Regions from separate parts of the Psychrobacillus syltrankelensis genome, predicted to be linked through region 1. Evidence: predicted binding sites of a transcription regulator. Region 1 holds the regulator's gene; each other region holds the start of a gene.
The links. The regulator CtsR, encoded in region 1, represses protease genes until heat stress. The targets are predictions, from matches to a motif close to ATGGTCAATAAAGGTCAAACA.
Positions count from the first base shown of each region.

Region 1 (11,147 bases):
ACCCTCCTCTTCTTCTACACTTTTTTTCTTTTGTCCCGGTTGTTTGGAGGTAGTAAAAACTTGTAGTAACTCATCCCGTTTTTTAAAGCCCACTTGAAAACCTAAATAACCAAGCACAATAGATAACAAAACCGGAACAACTGATCCGATACCAGGAATCACTATATTATTTATAGCTGTTCCAAGTAAAAATGCAACAATTAATCCAATGACAAGTCCTATTGTCCCAAAAAGCAAATCACCTATAGGCGCCTTTAAGAGCCGCTCTTCCATCCATCGAATAAAGTTAATTAAATAGTCTGTTAAAAAAAACGCCGCAATATACAGAATGATCGCACCAATAATAACAGAAACATAAGGATTTTGAATCCATGGGTTATCGGATAAATTAAAAAATTCATATAAGTGCGGTAAAAAAATTAACCCTAATGTACCTCCTATTAAAATGAATGCAATTTGAATAATCCATTTTAACAAACACTCCACCTCCATTTATTTACCATTTAATTATACCGCCTAATCTCTTTATACGTCTATTTTGTCTAACAGGAGTAACCCACTACTCCTGTTAGTTATATTAAATGTACAAATAAAACGATATTATTTAAACGCTTCTTTCATCGCATCATTTACTGTTTCTACCCCAATTACTTGAATTCCTTTTGGATAGTCCCACCCCCCTAAATTAGAGGCAGGAACCACCGCTCGTTTAAATCCTAATTTAGCTGCTTCTAGCACTCGTTGTTCAATTCTTGATACTCTTCTCACTTCACCGGTTAGTCCAACTTCACCTACAAAACAATCAGTAGGTGTGACCCCTGTGTCACGGAAACTAGATACGATACTTACTAGGACGGCTAAATCGATAGCAGGTTCATCTAATTTAACTCCACCTGCAACTTTTATATAAGCATCTTGCGTTTGTAAGAGTAATCCCATACGTTTTTCTAGTACGGCCATGAGTAAGGAAACTCTATTTTGATCGAGTCCTGTTGCCATTCGTTTTGGATAATTAAAACTAGATTGTGTAACAAGGGCTTGAATTTCAACTAAAATAGGTCTTGTCCCTTCCATCGATGCCACAATTGCTGATCCGGCAGCTCCGTGTGAACGCTCTTGTAAAAATAGTTCAGAAGGATTTAATACTTCTTTTAAGCCTTGTTGTACCATCTCAAAAATAGCAATTTCATTTGTTGAACCAAATCTATTTTTCTGTGACCTTAAAATTCGGTACGTATGATGGCGTTCACCTTCAAAATATAAAACTGTATCTACCATATGCTCAAGTAAACGAGGACCGGCAATCTGTCCTTCTTTTGTTACATGCCCTACTAAAAAGATTGCTATATTTTTTGTTTTCGCAATACGCATTAGTTCAGCTGTACATTCTCGAACTTGAGATACACTTCCAGGAGCACTTGTCACTTCTGGATGATGTACCGTTTGAATGGAATCGACGATGACAAATCTAGGCTCTACACTATCAATTGTTTCATTGATTAATTCTAAATTGGTTTCTGAATAGATATAAAGTTCACCAGAAGTTACACCTAAACGCTCCGCACGAAGCTTCGTCTGTCTAATCGACTCCTCACCAGAAATATATAAAACGCGCTCACCTTTATTAGCTAGTAGTGCAGAAACTTGTAAAAGTAAAGTTGACTTTCCGATACCCGGGTCTCCACCGATTAATATAAGGGATCCAGGTACAATACCACCGCCAAGTACTCGATTCAACTCCATGAGTTCCGTTTCTACTCGGGGTTCATCAACTGTTTCCACTGCAACAATCGGCGTAGCTTTTTGCGCTACTCCCGTAGAATGTTGGAATGATCGTTTCGGTCCTTTCGAAACAACCTCCATCTCTTCTACCATTGTATTCCATTCACCGCAACCAGGACATCTTCCCATCCATTTTGCTGACTCATAACCACATGAATTACACATAAATTTCGTTTTTCGTTTCGCCATTTGATCCTCCTATGTAGAAAAAGCCACCAGCGCTGTATCAAAAAGAGTCCGTATATTGCCCTAACATCGTTTCTAAACGACTGAAAACACTTCTATACTTATAGCATTATTTACCTCTACACCCTTCAACAAACAAGAGTCGAATTCCGAAGAAGATTCCATTTCGTCATATAAATATTGGCTAATGACCCTAAGGATAGGCGCGCTGTAGCTTAATTGAAAAAAGGCATTCCTTACACGAAGTTTGGAATGCCCCAGAATATTAATCCTCTGTTACTGCTGATTTAATCCGGACAACGAATTCGTCATTCTCCACGTCAAATACTACATGTTGACCAGTTAGTACTTCACCTTTAAGCAACTCTTCCGATAACCGATCTTCTACGTGTTTTTGTAATGCTCGACGTAATGGACGTGCACCATACGTTGGATCGTATCCTTCTGTCGTTATTTTATCTTGAGCCGCTTCTGTTAACTCTAACTCAATACCTTGTTCTTTTAAACGTTTTGCTAGTTGTTGAGTCATAAGCGTTACTATTTGCTTTAAATGCTCTCTTTCTAACGAGTGGAACACAATCATTTCATCCAAACGATTTAAGAATTCAGGGCGGAATGCTTTTTTCAATTCTTCTAGCATTTTACCTTTCATATCTTTATAATCTGTTTTTCCACCGTCTTGTAGGTTAAATCCAACGTATTTATTGTATTTAAGTGCATCTGCACCTACGTTAGATGTCATTATAACAACTGTATTACGAAAATCAACTGTACGCCCTTTAGAATCAGTTAAACGTCCATCTTCTAATACTTGAAGAAGAATATTAAACACATCAGGATGTGCTTTTTCTATTTCGTCTAACAAAATGACAGAGTAAGGTTTACGACGTACTTTTTCAGTTAATTGGCCACCATCGTCAAATCCAACGTAGCCTGGAGGAGAGCCAACAAGACGAGAAGTCGAATGCTTTTCCATGTACTCAGACATATCAACACGAATCATTGCATCCTCGTCACCAAACATTACTTCTGCTAATGCCCGAGCAAGTTCGGTTTTACCTACACCAGTAGGTCCAAGGAAAATAAATGATCCAATCGGTCGTTTTGGATCCTTTAGACCCGCTCGAGCTCGACGAATTGCACGTGAAATTGCATCGACAGCTTCTGCTTGCCCAATTACTCTCTCATGAAGCTTTTCTTCTAATTTTAATAACTTTTCAGATTCTGTTTGGGCAAGTTTCGATACTGGGACTCCCGTCCACATAGAGACAACCGCTGCGATATCCTCCACTGTCACCTCAGACTCTTCTTTTCCTTGTTTTTCTTTCCATGAGTCTTTCATTTGTTCTAGTTCATCTTTTAGTTTCTGTTCTTTATCACGGAAAGATGCGGCTTTTTCAAATTCTTGACTTTGTACTGCAGCATTTTTCTCCGAACGAACTGATTCTAATTTAGCTTCTAATTCTTTTAAATTAGGTGGAGTTGTATAAGAGCGCAGACGAACCTTTGAACCAGCTTCATCGATTAAATCAATTGCTTTGTCAGGTAAAAAGCGATCCGAAATGTACCGATCTGACATTTTAACTGCAGCTTCTACTGCCTCGTTCGTAATTTTCACACGATGATGTGCTTCATAACGATCTCGTAAGCCGTAAATAATTTGAATAGCTTCATCCACTGATGGTTCATCTACTTGAATTGGTTGAAAACGACGTTCAAGTGCTGCATCTTTTTCTATATATTTACGATATTCATCTAGTGTTGTTGCACCAATACATTGAATTTCGCCACGCGCTAACGCAGGTTTCAAAATATTTGAAGCATCAATTGCACCTTCTGCTCCACCTGCTCCTATTAGTGTATGAAGTTCATCGATGAATAATATAACATTTCCAGCTTGGCGAATTTCATCCATCACTTTTTTCAAACGATCTTCAAATTCACCACGGTATTTCGTACCTGCAACGACAGTCCCCATGTCCAATGTCATTACTCGTTTATCGCGTAATATTTCCGGCACTTCATTTTGTACAATTTGTTGTGCAAGTCCTTCAGCAATGGCAGTTTTACCTACACCTGGTTCACCTATTAATACAGGGTTATTCTTAGTACGACGTGCCAAAATTTCTATAACACGCGTAATTTCTTTACTACGCCCAATAACAGGATCTAAAGTACCTTCTCTCGCAATTTGCGTTAAATCACGTGCTAATCCATCTAATGTTGGAGTACTAGCAGGTGCAGCACTATTACTGCCGTTTCCATGAGATTGATCAGTACTTCCTAACAATTGAAGCACTTGTTGACGAGCTTTATTTAAGCTAACTCCGGCATTATTTAAAACCCTTGCCGCTACTCCTTCTCCTTCTCGGATTAATGCGAGAAGTAAATGTTCCGTTCCAATATAGGAGTGCCCCAGCTTGCGAGACTCATCTACTGAAAGTTCGATAACTTTTTTCGCACGAGGTGTGTAGTGAACAATTGGACCGACTTCTTCAGCTCCTGTACCAACTAACTCTTCGATTCCAGCTTCAATAACTTTAGGATCTACTTCTATCGCTTCCAATGCTTTTGCAGCAATTCCACTACCTTCTCTTATAAGTCCAAGTAATATATGTTCTGTTCCAATTGATTCATGCTTTAGGCGAATAGCTTCTTCTTGTGCTAGTTGTAATACTTTTTGAGATCTTTGTGTAAATCGATTAAACATCATGCAAGTTCCTCTCCTTTTGTTTTAGGATTTTCTCCCATTTTTAACCGTTCCCTTAATAACTTTGCTCGAAACGTATCCCGTTCAGAAGCATTCAAAGTGGTTTCTGCATATTGTTGTAAAAATCCTGGTTGCATAAAAACCATACATTCATTCAAAATAGTCACATCTACATCTTCTATAAGCCCTATATCTATTCCTAGACGTACGTCAGACAGACATCTAGCAGCTTCCTCTGTCGTGATGATACGTGCATATGATAAAGTTCCCAATGACCGGTATAACCGATCTTCTAGTGTATTGGCAGAATGATTTAATAGTGCAATTCTTGATTCTTTTTCTTTTTGAATTATTTGTTCCGTAATACTTTGAAGATCCGAAAGAATATCCTCTTCCGTTTTACCTAATGTAGTCTGATTAGATACTTGGTAAACGTTTCCGAGGGCTTCGCTACCTTCACCGTAAATTCCTCTCACAACCATTCCTAATCTGGAGATAATTGTAACTATTCTGTTCATTTGCTTTGTCATTGTTAGAGCTGGTAGGTGCATCATGACAGATGCTCTTAAACCAGTTCCGGTGTTAGTTGGACAACTTGTTAAATAACCAAATTGCTCATCAAATGCAAATGGTAATGCTTTATCTAAAACTCGATCGATTGTATCCGCTTGCGCGTAAGCTTCTTGAATCTGAAGTCCGGGAAACAAGCATTGGATTCGAATATGGTCTTCCTCATTAACCATCACGCTAACTGACTCATCGTCGGAAAGTAAAACCGAACCAGTCATCGGTGAATTGGCAAGCTTAGGACTAATTAAATGCTTTTCAACTAATACTTGTCGATTTAATTCGGATAAATCTTTTATTTGAATAGAGGAGAAGTTCATTTGTAATTCTTCATCTGCATCTAAAAGTGTGGCGGAAACTGAATGGTCAATTTTATGCGCTTCATCCTCAGTAAATGCTAGTGGAAATCTGTAGCCATTTAAGTTTCTTGCCAAACGAATTCTTGTACTCATTACAATATCCGAATGATCTCCACTACCGGCCATCCAGCTAGAAGGAGAATTATCTAAAAAACGTTCAATCGACATGCTTTTCGTCACCTCCAGAAGAAATCCTACTCTCAAGTTCTCTTGCCTCGTCTCTTAACTTGGCAGCTTCCTCGAATCGTTCAGTTTCAATGGCGTCCTTCATTTGCAAACGAATAGCCTCAATCCTTTTTTTCAGTTCTAATTTTTCGCCTAGTGCTCCTGGTGCTTTGCCTACATGTGTAATGTTTCCGTTATGCAGTCGTTTTAGTACATTAGGTAACTGGTTACGAAAGCTATTGTAGCAGGAGGCACATCCAAATTTTCCTTCATCTAAAAATCGTTGGATAGACCAACCACATTCATCGCAAACTAATTTGGGTCTATCCTGTTTTTGATGTATTGGTTGTTGTTCTGCATGATTAAACCAGTTTGATAGTAGCTGGTGCAGAGATAACGGATCTTGTTTATACTCTACGTAAAACGGGTGGAGACTATTAGCACAATTCTCACAATAATGTCTTTCAAAGTGTTCACCGTTATGCACTTGCGTAACCGTTACTTTAGCTGGTCTTTGCTTACAATTTTCACAAATCACTTTTCAACACCCCGTTTAACTTCACTTTATTTCATACTTTAATGTTAGCAACATGGCACATAATATTCGTGAGCGTAATTCATCCCTTACGGGTAGTGGAATTGCAAGAGTAGTTCTATTAAGCCCAGCTAGAATGAGCTTGGCTTCTCGTTTAGAGATTACCTCTTCATCAATTAATCTGAACACTATGTCTTCCGTCATTGATTCCGATGCTCCATTTTCTAGGCTCTGTATAATATGCTCAATCAAATCAGCCTTTGTATGCGCACGAACGCGGAGAATTCGAATATATCCACCACCACCGCGTTTACTTTCCACTAAATAACCGCGATCTTGGGTAAAACGGGTATTTATCACATAGTTGATCTGAGAAGGAACACATTGAAACTTTTCTGCAATTTCACTTCTTTTTATTTCAATTTGGCCCTTACTCTCTTCTTCTATAATAGACTTTAAATAACCTTCAATTATGTCAGATATATTTTTCATCTTCTCACCTCTTCTCGCAAACTGACTTTGACTAACTTTGACTATATTATAGCGAGAAAATTTTATATGTGCAATTGATATGATTCGTAATGAAAAAAACAAAAAACTACTAACCGAATGGTTAGTAGTTAGCTTGCTTCAAAGGGGGCACTTGTATTCCACAAATCTTTTATTTGTATATTAACTGTGTAATAAAGAAGTCTGGTTCAATTTCAATATCATTTATTTTTTTGAATTCGAAGCGTTCGTACAATTGAATAGCAGGGGTATTTTTCGCTCCAGTTGAAACTTCAATGTGCTGATTTGCCTTTTTGATTTCTAATACATGCTTTAATAATATGGATGCAATTCCTTTACGAAAAAAGTTCGGATGTACAACTAGTCTACAAATATCTATAAGTTCATCAGTATTTATAAATGATATAAAGCCGGTCAATTGCGACTCTTCATAGTATCCGATAAAAGTTTCCTTTGAGGTCATTATGTCATGAATAGAATCATGAATCTGAGGAATTCCATTAAATCCGATTAACTCCGCCTCTATTTTATAAGCAGGTACCTGAATTTCTAAAATCTCCGCAGCAACTTTTTCATCTTGATGAAGGAGGTTCTTTATCATCTTATTACTCCTTTAAAAGCAATTATTTTTTCTTCTTATAATTACTTCTTTGTATTTTGGTCACTTGCTTCCATTTGTCTCGTTCTACTTTTCGAGCGACGATATCATTTTTTCTTTCAATATGCGCAAGCTCTTTTAATAGCTTCAAATAGTTTTTATATCGTTCTTCTTTGAGTGAACCTGTTGAAATTGCTTCTCGTATAGCGCATCCTGGCTCTTTTTGATGTTTGCAATCACGAAAGCGGCATTCATCCGCTAGTTCTTCAATATCTTTAAAACTTGCACTTATGCCTTCACTACTTTCCCATAGTTGGAATTCTCTCATCCCGGGGGTGTCAATTAACAGACCTCCGCTTGGAAGCAACGATAACTCACGATGCGTTGTCGTATGACGTCCTTTACTATCATCTTCTCGTATATCACTAACCGCCATTACTTCTTCTCCAGATAATGCATTAATCAACGAGGATTTGCCAACTCCCGAAGAACCTAAAAGCGCTCCTGTTTTACCAGCTGATAACAGTACCGAAAGTTCCTCGATTCCTTCTCCCGTGACGCTACTCACCGCAAAAATATCTACACCAAAAGCGACAGATTCCACCTCATTAATATAATAGGACAAATCGTCACAAGTATCTTTTTTTGTCAGCACCACAATCGGTGTTGCACCTGAATCCCATGCCGCTAATAAATACCGCTCTAAACGACGTACATTAAAATCGTGATTAAGAGACATCACAAGAAATACAAAATCAACATTGACAGCGATTAACTGTATTTCTGTTGTCTGACCAGCTACTTTTCTTGAAAACTGGGAACTGCGTGGAAGGACTTCTTGAATAATTCCTTTTTCTTCTCCAGGCATTTGCTCCAGCACTACCCAATCTCCTACCGCGGGAAATGCTTCTCGGTCATGATCAAACTTGAATTTCCCTGACAGAGAACATAGCCATTCTCCTTCATTTGTTACGACACGATATAAGTGTTTATGCTCAAGTAAAACGCGACCCGCAATTCCTTTACCGTGCATTTTTTCTTCCCATTTATTATTCCAACCATATTTTTCGATTAAATTCAATTTAACTTCCTCCTAATTTTGGGTAGAATAGCGGCAATGCCTATGTCTACCCAAAGGGGTAAGGCATCGAAGCTAAACAATAAAAAAACCATGACTGCACGAATCAGCAGTCATGGTTTCCCGGTCATTAGTAAAGAAGCATATCAAATAGAAAAGTAAGAAACCTTACTTTTTTAGAGACATATAGAGTGGGACATCATGAACTTACTGATTCGCTGTTTAATATTTACACTAGCCATAATGCCTCACTCCTTTCCTTAAGTTATTTTCAGAATACTATAAGTATTAACAATATGTCAACAAAATTTTATGCAGTTACATCTCTCTTCATAAAAGACCAGTAACTAATAACTAAAAATACAATGACGTATATTAAAATTACCACGATAGAAAAAGGCATTGTTAACCCATCTATTATCGGATGATTTTCGCCTATATATTGAGTTAGATTGGTATTTGCAAATAAGATATATTTAGCAAAATCAAACCTAGCTAACATGAACGTAATATTTACACCCATGAACATTAGAAAGATGGATATACCAATAGCAAGAGAACTCGAACGAAACACCGAACCAATCATAAATGCAAGCGTTCCAATAACAAATACATTCACAAGAGAAAGTCCAGTTAATAATAGAACCCTACCCCAAAAGGAAACTTCTATTACTTGACCATTTACTACATCTAAATACATTCCTGGGACAGAATCAAAGAAAATATAAGCTCCAATTACTCCAAACACAAATAGAATGATGGACATTACTATTGCAAAAATTCCTACAGTTAAAAGTTTAGAGGTTAGTATTTTCCACCTTTTCACCGGTCTCGTTAAAAGCATTTTAATCGTCCCTTGAGAAAACTCAGACGCAACAATCCCAGCTGCCACTATTACTGAAAATAACGTAATAATGGAAAGCATGTTAGGAATGTTACTAATAAATCCCTTAATGCTATTGGAACTTATTGGCGCAACATCTTGATCTAGACGATACTTTTCCACTGCCAGGGAGTCTTTGTCACCTTGCAATACGTCATTGGACAAGTTAGGATTCTCAAGTTCTTGCTCAAAATACGTAATCTTCGCTTGTGAATTCTGTTTCCAGTTTTCCACCGAGTCAGTTTGGTTATTGACCCATTTTGTAATACCTGCAGATCCAATCATTAATAGGGCTACAAGTACAACCATCACCCAAGTAGCTTTTTTACTCCACAACTTTAACCATTCATTTCGTATGAGATTCAGCAATTTGCCCACCTCCTGTCATTTCTAAGAATTGATCTTCAAGTGTTTTTTTATGTGGACTGAATGAATAAACTTGTAGATTGCTTTCAACCATTTCAGCAATCATGACTGGTACAGCCTCTTTTTCTAACGGAACCACAAAGCCGATGCCTTGAAATTCTACCTTCATATCTTTAGATGCAAAAAAAGCATTTGCCATTTCTTTAGGAGATGCCTCCACGTAATAATGTGACTCCTGATCCTCCTTAACCTCTTTTATAGAGATTAACTTCCCATTTTGTATAACAGCGATTCTATCACACATTAATTCTATTTCAGCTAGTAAGTGGCTGGACACAAAAATAGAAACTCCTTCTTCAATAGCTATTTTACGCAAGTACAATCGGAATTCACGAATTCCAGCTGGATCCAGTCCATTTGTTGGCTCGTCTAATATTAAGAACTTCGGTCGGTGTAAAAGCGCTTGTGCAAGTCCAAGACGTTGACGCATTCCCAGTGAATAAGTCGAGACTTTTTCATTAATCCGATTTTGTAATCCCACTTGAACGATGACTTCATCTATTCTAGCCTTTGTCACGTTCTTGTTCATTCTCGCAAAGTGTAGCAAATTTTTATAACCACTCATAAACTTATACATTTCTGGATTTTCTACAATTACTCCAACTTTACTCATAGACTGCTCAAAGTTAGTAGAAATTGCTTGCCCATCAATAAATACTTCTCCTGATGTTGGCTTCATCAGGCCTGTCATCATGCGTATCGTTGTTGTTTTCCCTGCTCCATTCGGCCCTAAAAATCCTGTAATTTGACCTGGCAATAAATCTAGGCTGAGATTATCAATAATCTTCTTTTTTCCAATTACTTTCGTTACATTTTGTAGTTTAACAATTGGTTTTGTTTCCATTTCCTCACACCTTCCTTACTAGGTAATACGTTTTTATAGCGCAAAAGTTCATTTTTTTAAGTAAAATATTTTTATACAATCATATTTGTAATTTTTAGGTTACTGTAAAGTGCATTTAGGAGGAATGAAAATGGAATTTGATGCAAAACTTTCAAAACAATATGATAGCGGAATTAGAAGAGCCTTACCTACTTATGATCCGATGCTTCGATTAATTGAAACATTCTTACGAGCTAACACCGTGGGAGATGCAAACATATTAGTTGTGGGAGCAGGTGGTGGCAATGAAGTGACTAATTTTAGCACAAATAATCCAAGATGGACGTTTACAGGAGTGGATCAGTCTGAGACGATGTTGGCAGTTGCAAAAGATAAATGCAAAGAAGCTGGAGTAAGTGATCGCGTAGAATTGATACAAGGTACAGTGGAAGACGTGGAAGGTTTAAATAATTTTGACGCTGCTACTTGTATTTTAGTTTTACATTTTATTCATTCCTATGAAGA
Region 1 covers NZ_CM144227.1:2,709,126-2,720,272, reverse strand. Annotated here, with positions in the region: gene ACTSKG_RS13150 (PIN/TRAM domain-containing protein) at 1-477, opposite strand, end outside; gene radA (DNA repair protein RadA) at 601-1,971, opposite strand; gene ACTSKG_RS13140 (ATP-dependent Clp protease ATP-binding subunit) at 2,234-4,681, opposite strand; gene ACTSKG_RS13135 (protein arginine kinase) at 4,678-5,772, opposite strand; gene ACTSKG_RS13130 (UvrB/UvrC motif-containing protein) at 5,762-6,307, opposite strand; gene ACTSKG_RS13125 (CtsR family transcriptional regulator) at 6,329-6,796, opposite strand; gene ACTSKG_RS13120 (GNAT family N-acetyltransferase) at 6,966-7,415, opposite strand; gene rsgA (ribosome small subunit-dependent GTPase A) at 7,438-8,445, opposite strand; gene ACTSKG_RS13110 (ABC transporter permease) at 8,801-9,751, opposite strand; gene ACTSKG_RS13105 (ABC transporter ATP-binding protein) at 9,720-10,643, opposite strand; gene ACTSKG_RS13100 (class I SAM-dependent methyltransferase) at 10,774-11,147, shown strand, end outside.

Region 2 (11,147 bases), 1.2 Mb from region 1:
TTCTAATACAAGCGGGTTATTTGCATAGCTTATAAGTGTTCCTAAACTTGGAGTGGTAGGTGGTAACCCAAATCCAAGAAATGATAAGCCTGTTTCAATACCAACGTTACCGGCAAAGTTTAATGTCATTTCGACAATTAATATGGAACTTAAATTGGGCATAATCTCTTTAAAAATAATAAGGAATCCATTAGTACCCAACGTTTTAGACGCATTGACATAATCACGTCTACTTTCAGACAAAGCCTTACTTCGTACAAGACGTGCAGTAGGAGGCCAAATGAAAATACTCAAAATCAAAATGAATGCTGTAATTGAATATTTAGGTACAATCGTAACAAATACGATGATTAACATCAGTGATGGTATAGTAATGAAAAAGTCGATAATTCTCATAAAAAGATTATCAATCCATCCACCAAAATAGCCACAAATTAAACCAACAATTATACCGAATATACCGGTAATAATTGTAATAGAAATAGCGATTGCAATTGAATTTTTAGCTCCGATTACAAGTTGCCCAAGTATATCTTTACCACCTTGGTCAGCACCTAAAAAAAACTTATCCCCAGGGGAAGCATATTTATCTCTTAGGCTAACTCGCATTAAAGTCTCTTGATCAATAAGCTTTGCCCAGATGAAAACTCCAATAATTACTATAAATAAAGCTATAAGTGAAAACATTGCTAATTTATCTTTTTTAAACTCTCTAAAAATAACTTGCATCCCAGTTGCAGGTGCGTTTACTTCCACTTCTTCTTTCTTATTCGCTTCAATTTTCATGCTTATTCACCTCTCCTTAACATATAATTCGCCTATTCTATCCTTATTCTTGGGTCAACAATACTCATGATAATATCGGACAATAGACTACCTAATAACGTTAAGAAGCCATATAACATAACAAGTGCAGTAATTACACTGTAATCACGTGAGTTAATAGATGAAATAAATAGCTGTCCCATCCCTGGATAACCGAAGATTGTTTCAATAAAGATAGATCCACTTAATAATCCGGTTATTGTAAAACCGAAGAAAGCTGCAATTGGGAGCAAAGAATTTCTAAAAATATGTCTTGAATAAACCTTTCTAATTGGAATACCTTTACTTCTTGCTGTTCGTACATAATCTTGACTTTTAGAATCAATTATTTCCGACCGTAAATATTGAATAACTCCTGTAGTAGCTAGTACTGCATAAGTTATGGCCGGCAACAACATATGGTACAGTTTACTCCATATGTATCCAAAAGTACCTGGATCGTATTGAATATCAACGCTACCGACAGTTGGGAACCAATGTAATTTATATCCGAAAAGAAATAAGAAAATTAATGATAATACAAATGTCGGAATTGCATAAACGATAAAGCTATACAATACGATTGCCTTATCTAATAATGTATCTTGATAACGGCCAGCTAAAATCCCAAGAGGAATGGCTATTAAATATAGTAAAATAGCACTAACTAAAGATAGCCAAAAAGTGTTTATAGCTCGTTCACCAATTACTGATGATACTCCCATTTTATAGGTATAACTTTTTCCAAAATCCCCTTGCACGGCATTCGCGATCCAACGTGCATATTGTTCATACCACGGATCGTTTAACCCTGCCAATTCACGAAGCTCCGCTATACGAGAAGCATCTGTTTCAGGTGTTATCATCCCTGTAAAAGGATCTCCAGGCATAAATTTAGCCATAATGAAAATTAATAAACTTAAAACCAACAACTGAGGAATCATGATTAAAGTACGTCGTACAATAGTTTTCCACATATTACATGCCCCCCTTTTCGTGAGCACTCATCGCTACAAAATGCGTATCTGTCAATTGTTTTAAGTCAAATACTCTTCCGTTTGGATCATAATAATTTTTATGCTCAATTACATAATCTGATTCAACCTTAATTCGTTCTCTTTTTCGAATATCCCGACCTATTGGGTTAACATTAGGAATAGCAGACAATAATCGCTTCGTATAAATATGTTCTGGATTCGTATAAATATCTTCTCTATTCCCAGACTCAACGAATCTACCTTTATACATGATAGAAATATGATCACACATATGTTTAACTACACCTAAATCATGGGAGATAAACAAATAGCTTAAACCAAATTCCTCTTGAATATCTTTCATAAAGTTCAGTACTTGTGCCTGCACTGAAAGGTCTAAAGCAGATACGGGTTCATCCGCTATAATTAGCTTAGGATTACAAGCAATCGCACGTGCAATTCCGATTCGTTGCTTTTGGCCACCTGAAAATTCATGTGGGTATTTTACTTTCGCATCTTCGCCCATACCAACGATTGCTAATAACTCATTAATCTTTCTTCTTTCTTCATCTGGTGTAAGGTTTAGAAAATTACGTATTGGCTCTGCAATAATATCTTGAACCCGTTTGCGTGGATTTAGACTTGAATTCGCATCTTGAAAAATCATTTGAATGTCACGATTGAAAGCTGAATTTGGGTTACGACGCTTATTTGTTACGTCTTCCCCTTCATAAATAATGCTCCCAGAAGTTATTTTCTCAAGACCAATTATTGATTTGCCTGTTGTTGATTTTCCACAGCCAGACTCACCAACTAATCCATAAGCCTTCCCTTTTTCAAATTCTAAGCTGATCCCATCTACTGCATGAACATTATCGATAACAGTATTGAAAAATCCACCACGAATTGGATAATGGACACGTAAATCATTAATTTGCATAAAACTCATCGTGTATTCCCCCCTTCTTCACCTTCAAAATGAAAGTGCTTCCAGCAAGTACATCTAACCAAATGACCTGGAGAAACTTCATGAAGTGTGGGGTTTTCCTCATGTGCGATACCTGGAATCCATGGAATCCTTGCTGCGAAACGACAACCAGATCTCGGTAATTTCATGAGTGAAGGCACCATGCCTTGTATTACTTGAAGTTTTTCATTTTCACTATTCATTTGTGGTATAGAGTTGAATAATGATCGTGTATAAGGGTGCTTTGGATTTGAAAATAACTCATCTACGGGAGCCTCTTCAATAATTTCACCTGCATACATAACCGCAACACGATCAGCAACTTCAGCCACAACACCTAAATCATGTGTGATTAATATAATACCCGCACCTGTTTCTGCTTGAAGATCTTTTAGCAAATCCAGTATTTGAGCTTGTATTGTAACGTCCAAAGCAGTTGTCGGTTCGTCTGCAATAATAACTTTTGGTTTACATGAAATTGCAATGGCAATAATAACACGCTGTCTCATTCCACCAGATAACTGATGAGGAAATTGCCTTGCTGTCCTCTTAGGATTAGGGATACCAACCTGTGCTAACAGTTCAAGAACACGTTTTCCCCTATCATCTCTAGTCATTTTCGTATGATAAATTAATCCTTCTTCAATTTGCTCACCTATACGCATAAGTGGATTTAATGCAGATAAAGGATCTTGGAATATCATTCCAATTTCTTCACCTCTTACTTTATTAAACTTTTCTTCATCAAGGCGTGCTAGGTTTTCTCCGTTGTAATTAATCTCACCTTGTACTCTTGTTTTATTGTGATCATGAAGTCCAATAATAGATGTTGCTAAAGTACTTTTCCCACAACCGGACTCTCCAACTATTGCCAGGATTTCATTTTTCTTCAATGTAATCGAAACACCATCGACTGCATCATAGTATGTATCTTTTATGCGAAAACCAGTGTGTAAATCTTTAATATTTAAAAGTTCATTTGTCATGTTAAAAATAAAACTCCCTTCTAGATTCAGACTTTGATCTATTCACTTCCGTTTTTTCATGACGTTAAATTTTTTTAAAAGTGGTATTTTCTTTAGAACCTTTTTTATTTTATACACAACCACGAATTCCAATTTTTCAGTTAATTCATCTCTCGTGTAAATTCTATTACAGTATCATTACAATCGCAATACATTTTTTTATTATTCCCTCAATTTACTCTTTTTTGAAATTGAAGAATTATCTATAAAATCTGTTATATCAACGATTTGTTACGAAAATTGGAACTAGATAAATTATTTAAATAAAATAAAAAATTCGCACAAATTCTTTAATGAACAGCAAGCAACTGGAAACTTTGGAATCTAAATTTTAGTGATTTAACCCATTGAAGTATCTAAGCTTTTTAGACAAAATAAAAAAGTATTTTCCATTCAATTTGGAAAATACTTTTTTAATTTTACTATGCATTATTTAACATTATTTTTTGAATAAAATACTCGCATTATGACCACCAAAACCTAATGAATTGCTCATTGCATACTGAATATCAGCATTTCTAGCGGCATTTGGTACATAATCCAAATTACATTCTGGATCTGGGGTTTCTAAATTCATCGTTGGAGGTAATATTCCTTCTTTTAAAGCTAGTACTGTAAAAATAGCTTCCACTCCACCAGCTGCTCCAAGTAAATGACCAGTCATTGATTTTGTTGAACTCATCGCTAATTTATATGCGTGTTCGCCAAATACTGATTTTACAGCCATTGTTTCAAATTGATCATTATACGGGGTGCTCGTTCCATGTGCATTAATATAATCGATTTGCTCTGGTTTAATACCTGCATCTGCAATTGCTTGTTGCATTGCACGAGCAGCACCTTCTCCTTCTGGCGCAGGAGCAGTAATATGATGAGCATCACCTGTTGATCCATACCCAATAATTTCTGCATAAATTTTTGCTCCACGGGCAACTGCATGCTCATATTCTTCTAAAATGATAATTCCTGCTCCTTCTCCAATGACAAAGCCATCTCGGTTTGCATCAAATGGTCTTGAAGCAGTTTGAGGATCCGTGTTTAAAGTAAGTGCTGTGTTTGAGCAGAATCCAGCAACAGACATATGTGTTATAGGTGATTCCGCACCACCTGTAATCATTACATCCGCATCACCACGTTCAATTACTTTAAATGCATCACCAATCGAATTGGTTCCAGATGCACAAGCTGTTACGGTACATGAATTAACCGCTTTCGCTCCAAAATGAATAGAAACTTGACCTGCCGCCATATCTGGAATCATCATTGGAACAAAAAATGGACTAACACGACGAGCTCCTTTTTCTAAAAATACACGGAACTGTGCTTCGTATGTTTCCATCCCACCGATTCCTGAGCCAATCCATACTCCAGTTCGAAGTCCAAGCTCCTCAGTAATCGTTAAATTAGCATCTTCCACAGCCATAATAGACGCTGCAAGCGCATAGTGAGTAAAACGATCCATCTTACGAGCGTCTTTTTTCTCAATATATTTCTCAATATCAAAGTCTTTTACTTCGGCTGCCACTTTTGCGGAAAATTGGTTTGCATCCAATCGTGTAAGCATGCCGACGCCTGATTTTCCTTCTTTAATACCTGACCATGTTGTTTCTATATCATTTCCTAGTGGTGTAACAGCACCGACTCCTGTTACAACAACTCTACGTTTTGTCATGTATAATCATCCTTCCGATGTTTAACTTTTATTTTCCCCATTTTAATGTAATAGCGCCCCAAGTTAAGCCGCCACCGAAACCAACCATAACAATAATGTCGTCGTCTTTTACTTTTCCATTCACTACTTCTTCTTTAAGTGAAAGTGGAATAGAAGCAGATGAAGTATTCCCATACTTATGGATAGTTTTTGACATTTTTTCGACAGGTAATCCTAATCTTTCTCTTGAAGAATCCATAATACGAATATTCGCTTGATGCGGGATTAACATATCAATATCTTCTTTTGAAAGACCAGCTTTCTCTATAACATTAACTGCTGACTCACCCATTTGTCTAACTGCAAACTTAAAAACTTCACGGCCATTCATCGCCAGATAAGGTCCATCTTGGAATAAATACTTGCCCCCATTGCCATCTGCTCCTAGCTCAAACGACAAGATTCCACGACCTTCTGAAACTTTACTAATAACAGCAGCTCCTGCTCCGTCTCCAAACAAAACAGCTGTATTTCGATCTTCCCAATCTGTAATTTTTGAAAGCTTTTCCACTCCAACAACAAGTACATGAGAATACGTGTCAGACTCTACGAATTGTTTTGCAGTAACTAAACCATACATAAAGCCTGCACATGCAGCAGAGATGTCCATTGCTGCTGCATTTTTTGCACCAAGTTGATCTTGAAGCATTGTAGAAACACTTGGAAACGGACGATCAGGTGTTACAGTTGCTACAAGTATAAGTCCGATTTGATCAGGTGTAATACCTGCATCTTTAATTGCTTCTTTAGCTGCTTCAAAAGCTAAGTGAGATGTATCTTGTTCAGGTCCCGCTATTCTTCTTTCTTCAATACCAGTTCTAGTTCGAATCCATTCATCGGATGTATCTACTTTTTTCTCAAGGTCTTCATTTGTTAAAATATGCTCTGGTGAATAAGTTCCTAATCCAATTATTCCTGCATTCACGAAAGTTCCTCTTTTCTTATAATCTATTATTAGTACCTGGTAATAATAATAACGAATTAGTGAACATTTTTCAACAACATAGTTTGAATCTGCAAATATTCTTTTGAAATGATTGACGTTATGATATGATAAACATAGTAAAAATAGCTTGAGGTGAAACAAATGAAATATATTATGACACTTATTTGGTCCGTAATACTAGTTTCTATGTTAAATTACGTAGTAAGCTCAGTACAAAATGTAGATTTTGTATTATCTAATGGCTTGATCATGTCAATCCCTGTTGCAATTATGATTTTTATCATCTCTGCAATTATTCCAAACGAACCAACTACATCAGAACATCACTAAAAAAGCTCCCTTTTCGGGAGCTTTTTTATTTTAGCCTTCGCAAACTCTAAGTGATTTTTCATTACCGAGCGTGCGTATCGCAAAATCAGTTCTCTATAACGCAAATTAAAACAGAGTAACGCAAGATCAACCTTGTGTATCGCAAACTCTAAGTGATTTTTCATTACCGAGCGTACGTATCGCAAAATCAGTTCTCTATAACGCAAATTAACAACAGGATAACGCAAGTTCAACCTTTCATATCGCAAACTCTATGTGATTTTTTATTACCATACGTGCGTATCGCAAATCAGTTCTCTATAACGCAAATTAAAACAGGATAACGCAAGATCAACCTTGTGTATCGCAAACTCTAAGTGATTTTTCATACTAAACGTGTAATATTGCGATTTTAGGTAATTCTATTTTACGATTTTTTCAAGTTAACACTTGAATGTTGCAATATTCTATTTAATAACTAGTTGGCCATCTTCAATAGAAGCAGTAATTGTACTTCCTGGAAGAATGGTTCCTCCGATTAACAGTTTAGCTACTGCGGTTTCTAAGTTTCTTTGGATAAATCGTTTAAGTGGTCTTGCACCAAATGCAGCATCCGTACCTTCTACTACAATCCATTCAATAACTGCTTCATCCACTTGTAAATTAATTTCTTGTTCGCGGACACGATCTTGAAGTTGTTTGACATATTTCTCAGCTATTTTTTCAAAATGTTGTGTGGTTAAAGAGTGGAACATAATAATGTCATCTAAACGATTTAATAATTCTGGTTTAAAATGCTCCCTTAAAGAAGCCATTACAAGGCTTTCTTCCTCTTCACTAATAATTCCAGTAGTATTTCCAAGAAATTGTGAGCCGATATTAGAAGTTAATATTACGACAGTATTCGTAAAATTAACTATTCTACCTTGACTATCTGTTATTCGACCATCATCCATTAATTGTAATAAAATATTTGCAACATCTGGATGTGCCTTTTCGATTTCATCTAATAGTACTACAGAATAAGGGTTCCTACGTACCGCTTCGGTCAGTTGGCCACCTTCTTCATATCCAATATATCCAGGAGGGGCACCCACTAACCGAGATACACTATGTTTCTCCATATATTCAGACATATCAATGCGGATAAAATGCTCTTCCGAATCAAATAAATTTGCAGCGAGAGACTTGGCTAGTTCTGTTTTCCCTACACCTGTTGGACCTAAAAATAAGAAAGATCCAATAGGCTTTCTAGGATCTTTAATACCAGCTCGTGCACGCCATACAGCTTCTGTTACTAATTGCACTGCTTGGTCTTGTCCAACTACTCTTTCACCAAGTGTTTCTTTTAAACGAAGAAGCTTCTCCCGTTCACCTTCCACTAATTTTGTTACTGGAATTCCAGTCCATCTAGAAACGATGGACGCAATTTCTTCAGCAGTTACTTCTTCCCGTAATAAGCGAGATTCTGTTTCCTCGCTTACTTGTTGTTCATATACTTGAAGTTCTTTTTCTAACGGAGGAATTTTGCCATGACGAAGTTCGGCAGCCTTATTTAAGTCGTACTTGTTTTCTGCGTCTTCTAATTCTCGACGATATCTATCAAGTTCTTCTCTCTTTTGTTGAATAACTTGAATTGATTCTTTTTCCTGTTGCCACTTGTTACGCATTTCACTTGAGGATTGTTCTAATTCTTTCAGGTCTTTACGTATTTGTTCAAGTCTTTTTTTACTTGCAGCGTCTTTTTCCTTCATTAACGCTTGTTCTTCAATTTGAAGCTGCATCATTTTTCTTGTGACTTCATCCAACTCTTGAGGCATCGAGTCAATCTCTGTTCGAATCATTGCACATGCTTCATCTACTAAATCGATTGCTTTATCCGGTAAAAAGCGTTCCGTAATATAACGGTTAGATAATTCCGCAGCGGCAACAATAGCTCGGTCATGAATGCGAACTCCGTGATGTAATTCAAAGCGCTCTTTTAGTCCACGTAAAATAGAAACCGTGTCTTCTACAGAAGGTTCTCTTACAAGTACTTGCTGGAATCTTCTTTCGAGAGCTGGATCTTTTTCGATATACATCCGATATTCATCTAATGTAGTTGCCCCAATACAATGCAATTCACCTCGTGCAAGCATAGGTTTTAACATATTTCCTGCATCCATTGCTCCGTCCGTTTTTCCAGCTCCTACAATTGTATGAATTTCATCTATAAATAAAATAATTTGACCTTCGCTATCTTTCACTTGTTTTAATACAGCTTGAAGTCGTTCTTCAAATTCTCCACGATATTTCGCACCTGCGATTAAAGAACTCATATCTAGTTCAAATATTTCCTTTTCCTTTAATCCTTCTGGAACATCTTTTCTCACTATTCTTTGGGCTAAACCTTCTACAATTGCTGTTTTACCAACGCCAGGTTCCCCTATTAACACAGGATTATTTTTTGTTTTTCTAGATAATATACGAATAACGTCTCTTATTTCTTGATCACGTCCAATAACAGGATCCATTTTTCCGTCTTTTACAGCAGTAACTAAATTACGTCCATATGTCTCTAACGGACTTTTTTCGTCTTGTTGCTTCATTTGCATACCAAACATCTCCTCAACTATTACTTCTCGGCTTCATACCTGTCAAACCCAGCTGTAGGCAGTGAAATGTGTTTTAAAATACTCACAGCATAACACTCGAAAAAGTTTGACCTTCTTTGACTAATATGATTATAATATTTTTTCATATAATTTGTAAAGAAAAGTGATCATTAGAATAGGTTTATTATGCTATTATTGTTTTATGAATGGAAAGGTTGTGATTTTATATGAATGAGAATACTCCTATATTCATGGGGATTTACTCATTATTTGAACAATTTGGTTCCATTAACAAAATAGAAAAAGAGCGTCCAATATTTCATGAAGGAGAACGTTCCGATGAAGTATATTATGTTTTAGAAGGTTCAGTAAGAATTACGAAAGATACGGAAAGTGGTAGAATATTCACACTAAAAATTACTAATTCTCAAAGTATTCTTGGAGAAACATCTGTTTTTTGTGAAACTCTTTATCATTCTGTGTCTGCTCATACGATAGAGCCTACAAAAATTGTATCCCTTTCCCGATCTCAACTGGAAAAGTTTTTAAGCACTTCTCCTGAACTTATGATGGAATGGATGAAATTTATTCAATTAAATCATTTAAAAAACGAGACAAGATTTCGAGATTTACTTCTACATGGTAAAAAGGGAGCTCTTTTTTCAACATTAGTTCGTCTTTCTAATACTTATGGAATTCCCCAAGAGGATGGAAGCATCCTTATAGATCATTATTTGACCAATCAAGAATTAGCTAACCTATGTGCAACTAGTAGAGAAGTTGTAAATCGAATGTTAAACGATATTAAAAAGTCACAGGTCATTTCGCTTAATAAAGGGCTAATAACTATTAATGATATAAACTTTTTAAGAAAAGAAATTGAGTGTGATAATTGTCCACTACATATTTGTCGGATAGATTAGAAATATTTTTAAGAAAAACGCAAGCGTCCTTTAAGTGCATTTTGTCTTCACCGTTTCTAGAGTACTTTGGATGAAACATTGGCTACATCATTACCGCTATAATTTGGCTCGTGAAGTGACTGCGTCACTTCACGAGCCTTTTTCTCGGTAATCCTGTAGTGGATGTTTATCCGTCGCCCTCTTGGAATTTGCAAAGAAATAGTGCATTTATTTTGGTTAATGAGAGAATAAAGGCTTTCCTATACTTTTAAAAGCGGACGAAGATGCAATTTCGTCCGCTCAGCGCTTCTTTATCAATAGATGCTGCCTATTTATAAAGAAGGGAAAAGTTAAAAACTGTCATAGAGCGACTAATTGTAAGGTGAAAGCTACAGATTCTACAGAGACAGGAACCAATCTCGAGACGAAAGCAACCAATTTTATCGTGAAAGCAACCATTTCTACATATAAAGAGTTAACTTTGTGTGAGATAGCGCAAATCAGTGTTAAGAAAAAAACTGTGCTACTAGCAATAGCATCTCTTATTCAACAACGATTACAGGATGGCATGATCACTACGTTTACTTCAACTAATTCTAACCTCTTAACGATGCTGAACTAAATCTTCTTGTTAGGTACTACTCACTTAATGGATTGTAGTGAAAGGTGGCGACTCTAGACGGAGGCCAACAGGATGTTGGTCACGAAGGTGTTGCCACACGATGTGGCGCTCTTAGCCTTCGTTCCTCGAAGACAGATGAGTCATCACAACGAACGCGTGAGCTGTGGTGAAGGCTCATCGCTCACCCCGCGGAAAGCGTCCACCTGAAACGAAAATCCCCCCAGTATTATTTAATTCTTTCAAGTACTAGGAACACTGGGATCGCAGGACGATATTTCATATAGTTTCTT
Region 2 covers NZ_CM144227.1:1,469,570-1,480,716, forward strand. Annotated here, with positions in the region: gene ACTSKG_RS07370 (ABC transporter permease) at 1-786, opposite strand, end outside; gene opp4B (oligopeptide ABC transporter permease) at 819-1,781, opposite strand; gene ACTSKG_RS07380 (ATP-binding cassette domain-containing protein) at 1,783-2,730, opposite strand; gene ACTSKG_RS07385 (ABC transporter ATP-binding protein) at 2,727-3,734, opposite strand; gene fabF (beta-ketoacyl-ACP synthase II) at 4,213-5,445, opposite strand; gene ACTSKG_RS07395 (beta-ketoacyl-ACP synthase III) at 5,474-6,409, opposite strand; gene ACTSKG_RS07400 (YjzD family protein) at 6,572-6,760, shown strand; gene ACTSKG_RS07405 (ATP-dependent Clp protease ATP-binding subunit) at 7,207-9,333, opposite strand; gene ACTSKG_RS07410 (Crp/Fnr family transcriptional regulator) at 9,561-10,256, shown strand; gene ACTSKG_RS07415 (hypothetical protein) at 10,618-10,857, shown strand.
Region 2: the regulator CtsR is predicted to act here: its motif matches at 9,437-9,457, upstream of ACTSKG_RS07405 (ATP-dependent Clp protease ATP-binding subunit).

Region 3 (11,147 bases), 980 kb from region 1:
TCCGATTTGAAGAGGTATCTCGATTTTGTGCTTATCTTGCGAATTGGAGTCGTGATTTTGCGATTTAGAGTAGTGATCTTGCGATTCGGAAAGGTGAACTTGCGATTCTAAGTTCCTATCTTGCGATTTATTGCAGATAAATTGCGATTCGAAGTAAATCTTTTAAAAAAGTCTGGAACATTATTTAAGTAATGTTTCCAGTATTGTTGCGTAATCTACTTGTCCGTATTGAATAATTTCACCTTCAAATTCAACAACTGGAATCATCAGCATATATTTTTCATGAAGTTCCTCATCTTCTTCTATATTCACTTCATGTATCTCAAACGCTACATCTTCCTGTACAAGTTTCAGCATAAGCCTCGCCTCTTCACATAAATGACAACCTGGTCTAGTGTAGAATTGGACAACCATTTTATATCATCCCTCCAAAAAATAATATTATACATTTAATTATAGTCTTTTACTTAGACTGGAGGAACACTTATCCTAAAAAAGGTAAAATAAAAGTGATACTTTTTATTTATTCCTTCGTCTATAGCAATAAGGGGAGGTCAGAAGATGGAAATGGAACAGCTATACAGAGAGCACAGCGATCGAGTCTACAGCTATATATACTTACTTGTCCGTCATAGAGAATGTGCCGAAGATCTCACACAAGAAACATTTTATAAAGCATATAAAGGGCTAGAAGCCTTTAATAAGCAAGCTTCAACTGCCACCTGGCTATTAAAAATAGCACGTAATGTGACCTATGACTATTTTCGAAGGAAAAGAGTTATTCAATTTTTCTCCTTTGATAAAGAGCATGATTTAGAAATAAACGCACGATCACCAGAAAGTCGATTTGAACAAAAGGAGCAACTTTCTAGGATGTATGTCTCCTTAAGTAAACTAAAAAAAGACTATCAGGAAGTCTTGCTCCTTCGCAAGATACAAGAATGTTCGATTCAAGAAACAGCCTATATACTTGGCTGGACCGAGGCAAAAGTAAAGATGAAAATGACACGAGCACTTGAGGCACTTAAAAAGGAGTTTCATCAGGAAGGAGGTCATGCAAATGGAACCATCAAAAGAATTCGATGAGCTTTTCGAGGAAATGAAAGATGTGGAGCGTTCAGATGAAGCAAGGCGTCACACATGGTTAGCCCTAAAGAAAAGAATGCAATCAAAGAGAAGACGAAAAGTCTTTCCAGCAATTATTTCATTAGCGGTAATAGCGATCGCCTCTTTTTTAATCATTACCTACTCTCTTCCTACAGAGATAGAGCAATCGACTAAGCCTCTTACCAATGAAGAGGTTATCATGGCAGTACTAGAGCGTGAATATAACGGACCGGATAGAGAGCTTTTGCGCTTAATTAACGATTGGTGGAACCTCCAAAGCAAAACGGTAACGAAGAACCAAGAGGAGTATGATCAACTTGTAAAATCAAAGGAATACACCGACCTAATGGATTATTATCAAACCACTTTTGGTGAATACTTTACTGAAGGATTTCTGCCATCCTTAATTAGTTCCAATCTAGTGTTCAAATATCATTTTTACCTAGAAGATACAGATATAGAGATGCATTTAGAGGACGTAGAGATTAAACAGGAAAAAGATCATCCGAATATCTATCGCCCATTAATAGAGGTTTCCTTAACGAATAGCCAAGGCCAGAAAATTTATCATACATTGCGAGAAGAATTTATTTTTTCTACTTCTGAACCTGGAAAAATAGGTAGATATAATAGTTTTAAAGGTGGGGGAAGCATGGAGCTTATAGAGAAAATAAAGAATTTTAGCGCATATGTTGGAGACAATGATGTAAGAACACCATCTTTTAGAGATACCATATCCTTTGACACTCTTTGCTTCACTGGTAAGATTTACGAGAATGATAATACAGAGAGAAATCTCCATGGATGTACATCCAATAGAAAACAAATAAATTCTATTTTGGCACCTATTGATCTTCTTCCTATCAAAGAGGCATCAGAGCAAGAAATCAAAGAGAGGTCTGAAGCTCTTCTCCGAATTGATAATTATCACATTCTCCTAACAAACGAGGTAGATAAAGGAACAACTTTGTATACCATTACATTATATGAGGATGGGGTGCTAATGTTTGCTCCAGGTTTTGATTTAGGATTTCATGGCGACATCACTACTGGACCACATGTCGTAATATATGATGGGATCAAGACGATGCTAGATGAATTAGCTGAAAAACAATAATCAAAAAAACCAACTGATTGTTGGTTTTTTCTTGTTGAAAGCTAGATTTTTTGCGACATAAAAAAAAGAAGAGTCTTCGCTCTCTCCCCACTCATAATTTCAAAACAAACTCCGCTTCCCCTTCACTGATCTTACCTGTTTTTTGGAATCCGAAGCTTTCGTATAGTTTTATAGCTACTTCATTATCTGGCTCGGTTGATAGATAGATCGTTTCGCAGCCATCCAATTGCTTCATCTCGTCCAATATCAACTGAATTGCTTCTCTGCCGTAGCCCTTCCCCTGACAGGCGTAATCAATCATTAATCGACATATCCAATAATTCTTAGTATCTTCATCTAATCCATACATCGTGAAACCAATAATCTTGTTATCTAACTCTATTCCTCGAACAATCCATCCAGTCTCGTAAATGGATTGCACAATAGATAGCGCATTGGAGGCTACAAATTTTTCTACTATGGACGCCTTCCCATCCACATTAGTCGTCAAAAAAACCGTCTGAAGCCAGTTATCCTTGTTGATCTCTACTAGTTTCATTCCCAAATCCCCCATTCATTACTTTGGGTACACAAAAAGAAATTCTAACAAAGAAAAAGCCCAACTAAGGGCCTTTTCCATTTATAATTTACCACTTACGTCCAGCTCCGCCGCCTCCGGAACTACCACCGCCGAAGCCACCGAAACCTCCGCCTGATCCTTTTCCACCGCCTCCGAAGCCGCCACCAAAGCCACCTCCGAAACTTCCCGGACCAAACATAATAGAGCGACGTCTTCTACCGTTACTACCTCCGCCGCCTCCACCATTTCTCATGATTGTATATATGAAATAAATTACAACCACAATTCCAATAATAGTGGAAAACGAGAAACCTTCATCTGATGAAGATGGATTTTGCGGTTCCAAGAGCTCGCCTTCTAATCCATATTCTTTTGCTACTTCATTATAGAGCACTTGATACGTAGAAAGAACTGCTTCATTGACAGAACCTTGTTCTAAAAATGGATACGTATATTCATCCAGTATACGCCCAATTTTCCCATCAGGTAATGCCCCTTCAAGGCCTTGGCCGACTGAAATATATACATCTCTATTACCTTTTTTAGTAGGATCTGTTTCTATTACAAATAAAACACCATTATTCTTCTTTGGATCCCCAATTCCAAATTTTCTTATGACATCTACACTAAATTGATTTACGTCTTGCCCATTTAGTGAATTGATAATCATGACGACAATTTGTGAACCAGTTGCTTTATCTAATTTGAGTCCAAGCTCTTCTATTTGTTTTTTTGTCGATGGAGACAAAAATCCTTCATAGTCTTGCACGTAGGATTCACCAGGAATAGGTTTTGGTATATCAGATGCAGCTACCGTTACTAATGGGATAGAAAGAAATAAAAGTAGCGCAACTATGAGCATTCGCGCAACTTTTTTCATTACTTGCCATCTCCTTTAAAATCAACGACAGGGGCATCTTTCGCATTTGCGTCTGCTTTAAAATATTCTTTTTGATCGAAGCCAAAAATAGAAGCAACAATACTTCCTGGCATACGTTTTACTTTTTTATTGTAGTTTGAAACTACTTCATTATAGTCTTGTCTTGCAACGGATAAACGATTTTCTGTTCCAGCAAGTTCATCCATTAATTGACGGAAGTTTGCATCTGCTTTTAAAGCAGGATAATTTTCTACTACTACTAACAATCTGCTCAGTGCTCCAGATAACTGATCATTCGCAGTTGCCTGTTCCGCCGGTGTATTCGCCCCTGCTAATTTCGAACGTGCATCCGCGATATTACTAAGTACTTCTTTTTCATGTGAAGCAAAGCCCTTTACTGTATTCACAAGGTTTGGAATCAAATCCATACGACGTTGTAATTGGTTTTCAACTTGAGCATATGCTTGGTTGACATCTTCTTCTCCATTTACAAAACCGTTATAGCTCGGTACTAATATAGCCGCAAAAAAAGCAATAATCACAATAATAATTACTAGCGGTCCTAATAATTTCTTCATCTCATTCACCTCTAATTAAGTATATTATATTTCTACCTTTAAAACTAAAATGCGAAACCTACTTATCTATACGAAAAAAACATTAAATGGTTTCAAAAAATGCTTTGATTAATATAAAGATTGTAGGGTAAAGATGAATAGAATAGTTTACGTTTAGAATAGATAATATTAGGGACCATCATGATCCTATACCAACAGAACAAAAAATTAAAATAGATGGCATCGAACTTACGTTGAATAAAAAACACTTTAACCATGTGATACCATGATTAAAGTGTTCCATGTTTTTATTGTATTGATGCCCTCGGCGAGGATCGAACTCACATTCCAAGCTTCGGAGGCTTGTGTGTTATCCATTACACTACGAGGACAAGCGACTTATCTATTATACAAATAGAACGTGCAAAATTCAACCTATCATTTTGAAGCTTAAAATTTGACCTTCCTTGACCATAATGTGTATGATAAAGTTACAACTGAGAGAATATTTCTCAGTAAACAACTTACAATACCACCTTTGAAGGAGGCAATCAGGATGAATTTAATTCCTACAGTTATTGAACAAACAAATCGTGGGGAACGCGCATATGACATTTATTCACGATTACTAAAAGACCGTATTATCATGCTTGGAAGCGCTATTGACGATAATGTTTCTAACTCCATCGTTGCCCAACTATTATTTTTAGAAGCAGAAGATCCAGAAAAAGATATCTCCATCTATATTAATAGCCCAGGCGGAAGCATTACTTCTGGTATGGCAATCTACGATACAATGCAGTTCATCAAACCAGATGTACAAACGATTTGTATCGGTATGGCCGCTTCTATGGGTGCTTTCTTACTAACTGCTGGAGCAAAAGGGAAACGTTATGCGCTTCCTAATGCAGAAGTTATGATTCACCAACCACTTGGTGGAGCACAAGGGCAAGCAACTGAAATCGAAATTGCTGCTAAACGTATCTTATATCTACGCGACAAGTTAAATGGCATTATGGCAGAACGTACTGGCCAACCTTTAGAAGTCGTTTCAAGAGATACAGATCGTGATAACTTCATGACTGCAGAACGTGCTAAAGAATACGGTTTAATCGACCATATCATTTCCCGTAGCGAAATGAAAAAAGCTTAATAACAATTGTACCCAGGGAAACTCCAATTTCCTTGGGTATTTTTTTGCGAAGGATAGCTACTTTTGGACACATTCTGAGTGCCACATAACCCAGTTTGAGCACCACATAAATTGGAACCAGCACCACATAACCTAGTCTGAGTACCACATAAATAGGTACGAGTACCACATAACCTAGCCCGAGCACCACATATAAGCACCTACCGAGGTCATCAGCACCTAAACCGTCTCCATAAGCACCTACTAGATGTCATCAGCACCTAAACCGCCGCCATAAGCACCTACTAGATGTCATTAGCACCTAAACCGTATCTATAAGCACCTACCGCGGTCACCAGCACCTAAACCGCCGCCATAAGCACCTACCGAGGTCATCAGCACCTAAACCGGCGCCATAAGCACCTTACTAGAGGTCATCAGCACCTAAACCCTCGCCATAAGCACCTTACTAGATGTCATCAGCACCTAAACCGGCGCCATAAGCACCTACCTTACAAGACGTAAACAGCTTTTCCGAACTATGTGACTTATCAACGAAAAAAAAACGCCTTTTCGTCCGGAATGACGAGGGAGGCGTTAATTTCTATGCTTCATTTGAGATAAATTTTGCTAGCGCTTCTACTGCTTCTTCTTCATCCGAGCCATCAGCACTTAAGTTTACAGTTATTCCTTTGCTTATTGCTAAGCTCATAATTCCCATAATACTTTTTGCATTTACTTTTTTATCTTCCTTTTCTAAGTAAACATCAGCAATATAACGATTAGCTTCTTGAACAAATAATGCTGCTTGCCTTGCTTGCAACCCTGCTGGTAATTTCACTTCCACATGTTTTTCTGTCATGATTATACGCTCCATTTCACTAAATTGTCTCGCCTCTACGAAGTGCATCTGCAATTTCATCTATTTTTCGTAAACGATGATTAATACCGGATTTACTTACGTTCCCAGTCGAAACCATTTCACCTAATTCTTTCAATGTAACATCTTGATATTCAACACGCAACCTTGCAATTTCTCTTAATTTTTCTGGTAGTTGATCTAAACCAACCGAATTCTCGATAAATCGTATATTTTCAACCTGTCTAATAGCGGCACTAATCGTTTTGTTTAGATTCGCCGTTTCACAGTTAACGAGACGATTTACACTGTTTCGCATATCTCGTATAATTCGAACATCCTCAAACTTCAATAATGCATGATGTGCACCAGCAATGCTTAAGAAATCGGAAATTTTTTCTGCTTCCTTTAAATAAGCAACATAGCCTTTTTTTCGTTCGATCGTTTTTGCATTTAGCTCGAATTCATTCATCAGGTCTACGAGTGCATCACTATGTGTTTTATATAATGAATAAATTTCTAAATGATAGGAAGACGTCTCAGGATTATTAACGGATCCTCCTGCTAAGAAAGCTCCTCTTAAATAAGCACGCTTACAGCAATTCTTTTTCACAAGTTCTTTTGAAATCGAATATTCGAATTGAAAGCCCTCATTTAATATTTTCAAATCTTCTAGTAAATTCTTTGCACCTTCACGAACACGACAAATATATATATTATTTTTTTTCAATCTCATTTTTTTTCGAACAAGCAATTCTACTTGATATGGGTATAAAGATTTTATCAAAGTATATAGCCTTCTTGCTATTGCGGCGTTTTCTGTTTGAACATCTAAACTAAGCATTTTATTGCTAAATGACAAAGAACCATTCATCCGAATAAGTGCGGAAAGTTCAGCTTTTGCACAGCATGGTTTCGATTCTTCTTGCGTCATTTCTTTTTTTGTTTCAGAAGCAAACGACATATCCGTTTCCCCCTTTCTTGCTAGAGACTGCTAACGATTATTCTATTAACCCGCATACTCTACTAGCCATTTTGCGACTTCTATGGAATCATGGCGAACTGCACCATCATACACAACTGAAATATCTTTCTTTACGATTTCTATATTTAATGTTTCTAATACTTCCACATCTATTTTAACAGGAGAAGCTTTTTCTTGTTTATATAAATATTGCACGTTTTCAGGAATCTCTTCCTTGCTAATTAAGACTGTATCGATGAAATTTTTTCCCATATGATCGATAAGTGCTTGAACATGATCTGAAGCAGTATAATTACTCGTTTCCCCTGCTTGAGTCATTAAATTACAAATATATACTTTTTTTGCTTTAGAGTTTATTATTGCTTTTTTTATATCTTCTACTAATAAGTTAGGAAGAATACTCGTATAAAGGCTTCCCGGTCCAATTGCTATGATATCTGCTTCTGCAATGGTTTTAAGTGTTTCCGGTAACGGTTTCACATCTTCGGGAGTAATAAATACTTTTTTTATTTTCTGATCATACTTCGGAATTTTGGATTCTCCACTAATTATTGTATCATCCTCGTATTGCGCGTGAAGTGTTACTAGCTGGTTTGCAGCCGGAAGTACTTTTCCATGCACTTTCAATACTTGGCTCATTTCCCGGATTGCATTGGCAAAATCTCCGGTAATAGAAGTTAATGCAGTTAACATTAAGTTACCTAAAGAATGACCTTCTAATTCAGTAGAATTGGAAAAACGATACTGAAACATTTCCTCCACAAGAGGCTCTACATCTGATAGTGCAGCTAAAACATTTCGAACATCACCAGGTGGTGGAATATCATATTCATCTCGTAATCGCCCAGAACTTCCACCATCATCTGCTACAGTAACAATTGCTGTAATATCGATTGGAAATTTCTTTAAACCACGAAGTAAAGTTGATAATCCCGTACCCCCACCAATTATAACTATTTTCTTTTGGTGTTGTGTACGATTCATTACTTCATTCCTTTCTTATTGTAACATCTCTGTGCGTAATAATCGTTTTATCGTCTGCTTTTAGTTGTTTTCCAAAGTATTCTGCAAGTGTAACTGAACGATGTTGTCCACCGGTACATCCAAATGCAATGACAAGTTGAGTTTTACCTTCCCGTTTATATTGGGGAATCATAAATAAAAACAAGTCTGTTAACTTTTCGATTAACGTTTTTGTGTCAACCCATTTTAAGACGTAACTAGAAACTTCCTCATCTAACCCCGATTTCAATCTTAATTCCTCTATATAATAAGGATTGGGTAGAAAACGAACGTCAAATACTAAATCCGCATCAATAGGAATACCATGTTTAAAGCCAAATGACATAATATTTACAGTAAAAATCTTACTTCCTTTTGCAGAAAATTCATCTTGTATTTTTTCACGTAATTCACGAGGTTTCATTTTGGAAGTATTATAAATGAATTGTGCCCTTCCTTTTAAATCAGATAATAACTCTCTTTCTTTTTTTATCCCATCTAAAGGAAGTCCAGAGTTCGCTAGTGGATGCGATCTTCTAGTCTCTTTATACCTTCTCACTAAAACTTCATCTTCTGCGTCTAGAAACAAAACTTTAGGAGTAACAGAAGTTGCTTCCTGAAGACTATTAACCGAATCAACTAAAGTATGAAACATTTCCCCCCCTCGCAAATCCATTACCGCTGCAATATTACGAGGTTGTTTATTGGAATCTATCATTAAATTGATAAATGTTCCTAAAAGTTCCGGAGGTAAATTATCGATACAATAATAGCCTAGGTCTTCAAAGCTTTGAATTGCTACTGTCTTTCCTGCTCCTGACATACCAGTGATAATAACCACTTCAGTTTCAAGCTTTTGCTGACTTTCCATTGTTTACTTCTCCCTCCACTGACTGTTGAATCGTTTCTTTTATTAGCGTAAAGTCGGGTGTGTATACAAATGTACCATATTGTATTCCTTGCTCTTGAACAGCAAATAACAGATTCGTTCGATCTCCTTCAGCCATAGGTAATACATGTAAGTCTTCTACTGGATGCCATTCTAGGATGCCTTCATTTGTTTCTTGAAAAGGAGTTCCTTCTAAATCTTTTGCGACAAATGTAAATAGCATCCACTCATCTATTTGGTTACCATTTTCTTCAATGACCATTGTATAAATACCCTTTAAATGGGGGTCGATTGGAATCGTATTCGTCTCTTCTGTAAACTCTCTAATAGCAGAATTCAGAATGGACTCACCAACTTCCATTTTTCCACCTGGGGCAACGTACCAATTTCTTCTAGGCTTTTTTAATAAAAGAACTTGCCCATCTTTGCATATGAGTAAATTTGCGATTCGCTGCAAGAATAATCACTCCAAAACTATCTTTACTTATTATTAAATATTATACATGAAATTCATTTGAAATGCGCATGTGCCCTTTAAGAACCTCTTGTTTTTCCCTACCCGATTGCTTTGGATGAAATATTTGCTCTGGCGTGCTCTCGTATTGGCGGAAAGTGCTCTCGCATAGGTCGTTAACGCTCTCGTTAAAGAGGAGTGCTCTCGTATAGGCGATGAGTGCTCTCGTATCGGCCGTTTACGCTCTCGGTAAAGCTAGATTGCTCTCGCATTGCCGATGAGTGCTCTCGTATAGGTGGTTAACGCTCTCGGTAAAGCGGATTGCTCTCGCATTGACGATGAGTGCTCTCGTATCGGCCGTTTACGCTCTCGTTTAAGCGGATTGCTCTCGCATTGGCGCGGAGTGCTCTCGTATCGGCCGTTTACGCTCTCGTTTAAGCGGATTGCTCTCGCATTGACGATGAGTGCTCTCGTATCAGCCGTTTACGCTCTCGGTAAAGCTAGATTGCTCTTGCATTGGCGATGAGTGCTCTCGTATAGGTGGTTAACGCTCTCGGTAAAGCGGATTGCTCTCGTATAGGCCGTTTACGCTCTCGGTAAAGCCAGATTGCTCTCGCATTGGAGATGAGTGCTCTCATATAGGCCGTTTACGCTCTCGTTTAAGCGGATTGCTCTCGTATTGACGATGATTCCTCTCGTATAGGCCGTTAATGCTCTCGTTAAAGCGGATTGCTCTCGTATTAGCGATGAGTGCTCTCGTATTGACCGTTTACGCTCTCGCATAGGCGGATACTTTTGAGTATGACAATTACTTAGTAGAATAGTTTACATTTTCTATTAACACTCAAAAAGAGGCTGCTTCATCGATTAAAATCGAGAAACAGCCTGTTCAAATATTGCTTATATAAAAAGGGGTATTTATACTCCTTAATATACACCTTATTTATTTCAATTAGGTTACAAATGGATTAAAATAACATTAAATTATACGTTTGCAGTATTTTTATCTTTAAGATTTTCAATATAATGTTGTGCAGCTTGAGCAGCTATACTGCCATCTCCAGTTGCAGTAACAATTTGTCGAAGCATTTTTTCGCGCACGTCCCCAGCGCCGAAAATTCCAGGAACCGATGTTTCCATTTTTTCATTCGTAACGATATATCCATTATCATTTAAGATACCTAAGCTTTTGAATGGTTTTGTTAAAGGTAACATTCCTACGTAAACAAAAACTCCGTCTGTTTCCAATTCTCGTTCTGAATTATCTATTGTAGAGACCAATTTTACTCCAGCTACTTTTCCGTCTTTGCCATTAATCTCTTTAATTGTAGTATTCCAAATAAAGTCGATTTTTTCATTGGCAAATGCACGATCTTGTAGTATCTTTTGAGCACGTAACGCATCGCGACGGTGAATAATCGTTACTTTTTCCGCAAACTTAGTCAAAAAAGCACCTTCTTCAACGGCAGAGTCTCCGCCGCCTACAACAACAAGTCTTTTTCCTTTAAAGAATGCACCATCACATACCGCACAATAACTTACTCCGCGTCCTCCAAGTTCCGTTTCACCTGGAATTCCCATTTTCTTATATTCAGCACCAGATGAA
Region 3 covers NZ_CM144227.1:3,690,517-3,701,663, reverse strand. Annotated here, with positions in the region: gene ACTSKG_RS18320 (glutaredoxin family protein) at 181-414, opposite strand; gene ACTSKG_RS18315 (RNA polymerase sigma factor) at 562-1,086, shown strand; gene ACTSKG_RS18310 (hypothetical protein) at 1,061-2,224, shown strand; gene ACTSKG_RS18305 (GNAT family N-acetyltransferase) at 2,316-2,762, opposite strand; gene ACTSKG_RS18300 (TPM domain-containing protein) at 2,851-3,663, opposite strand; gene ACTSKG_RS18295 (LemA family protein) at 3,663-4,241, opposite strand; tRNA gene ACTSKG_RS18290 (tRNA-Arg) at 4,541-4,612, opposite strand; gene clpP (ATP-dependent Clp endopeptidase proteolytic subunit ClpP) at 4,777-5,373, shown strand; gene ACTSKG_RS18280 (HPr family phosphocarrier protein) at 5,957-6,214, opposite strand; gene whiA (DNA-binding protein WhiA) at 6,234-7,175, opposite strand; gene ACTSKG_RS18270 (gluconeogenesis factor YvcK family protein) at 7,221-8,180, opposite strand; gene rapZ (RNase adapter RapZ) at 8,185-9,069, opposite strand; gene ACTSKG_RS18260 (NUDIX domain-containing protein) at 9,047-9,544, opposite strand; gene trxB (thioredoxin-disulfide reductase) at 10,526-11,147, opposite strand, start outside.
Region 3: the regulator CtsR is predicted to act here: its motif matches at 4,675-4,695, upstream of clpP (ATP-dependent Clp endopeptidase proteolytic subunit ClpP).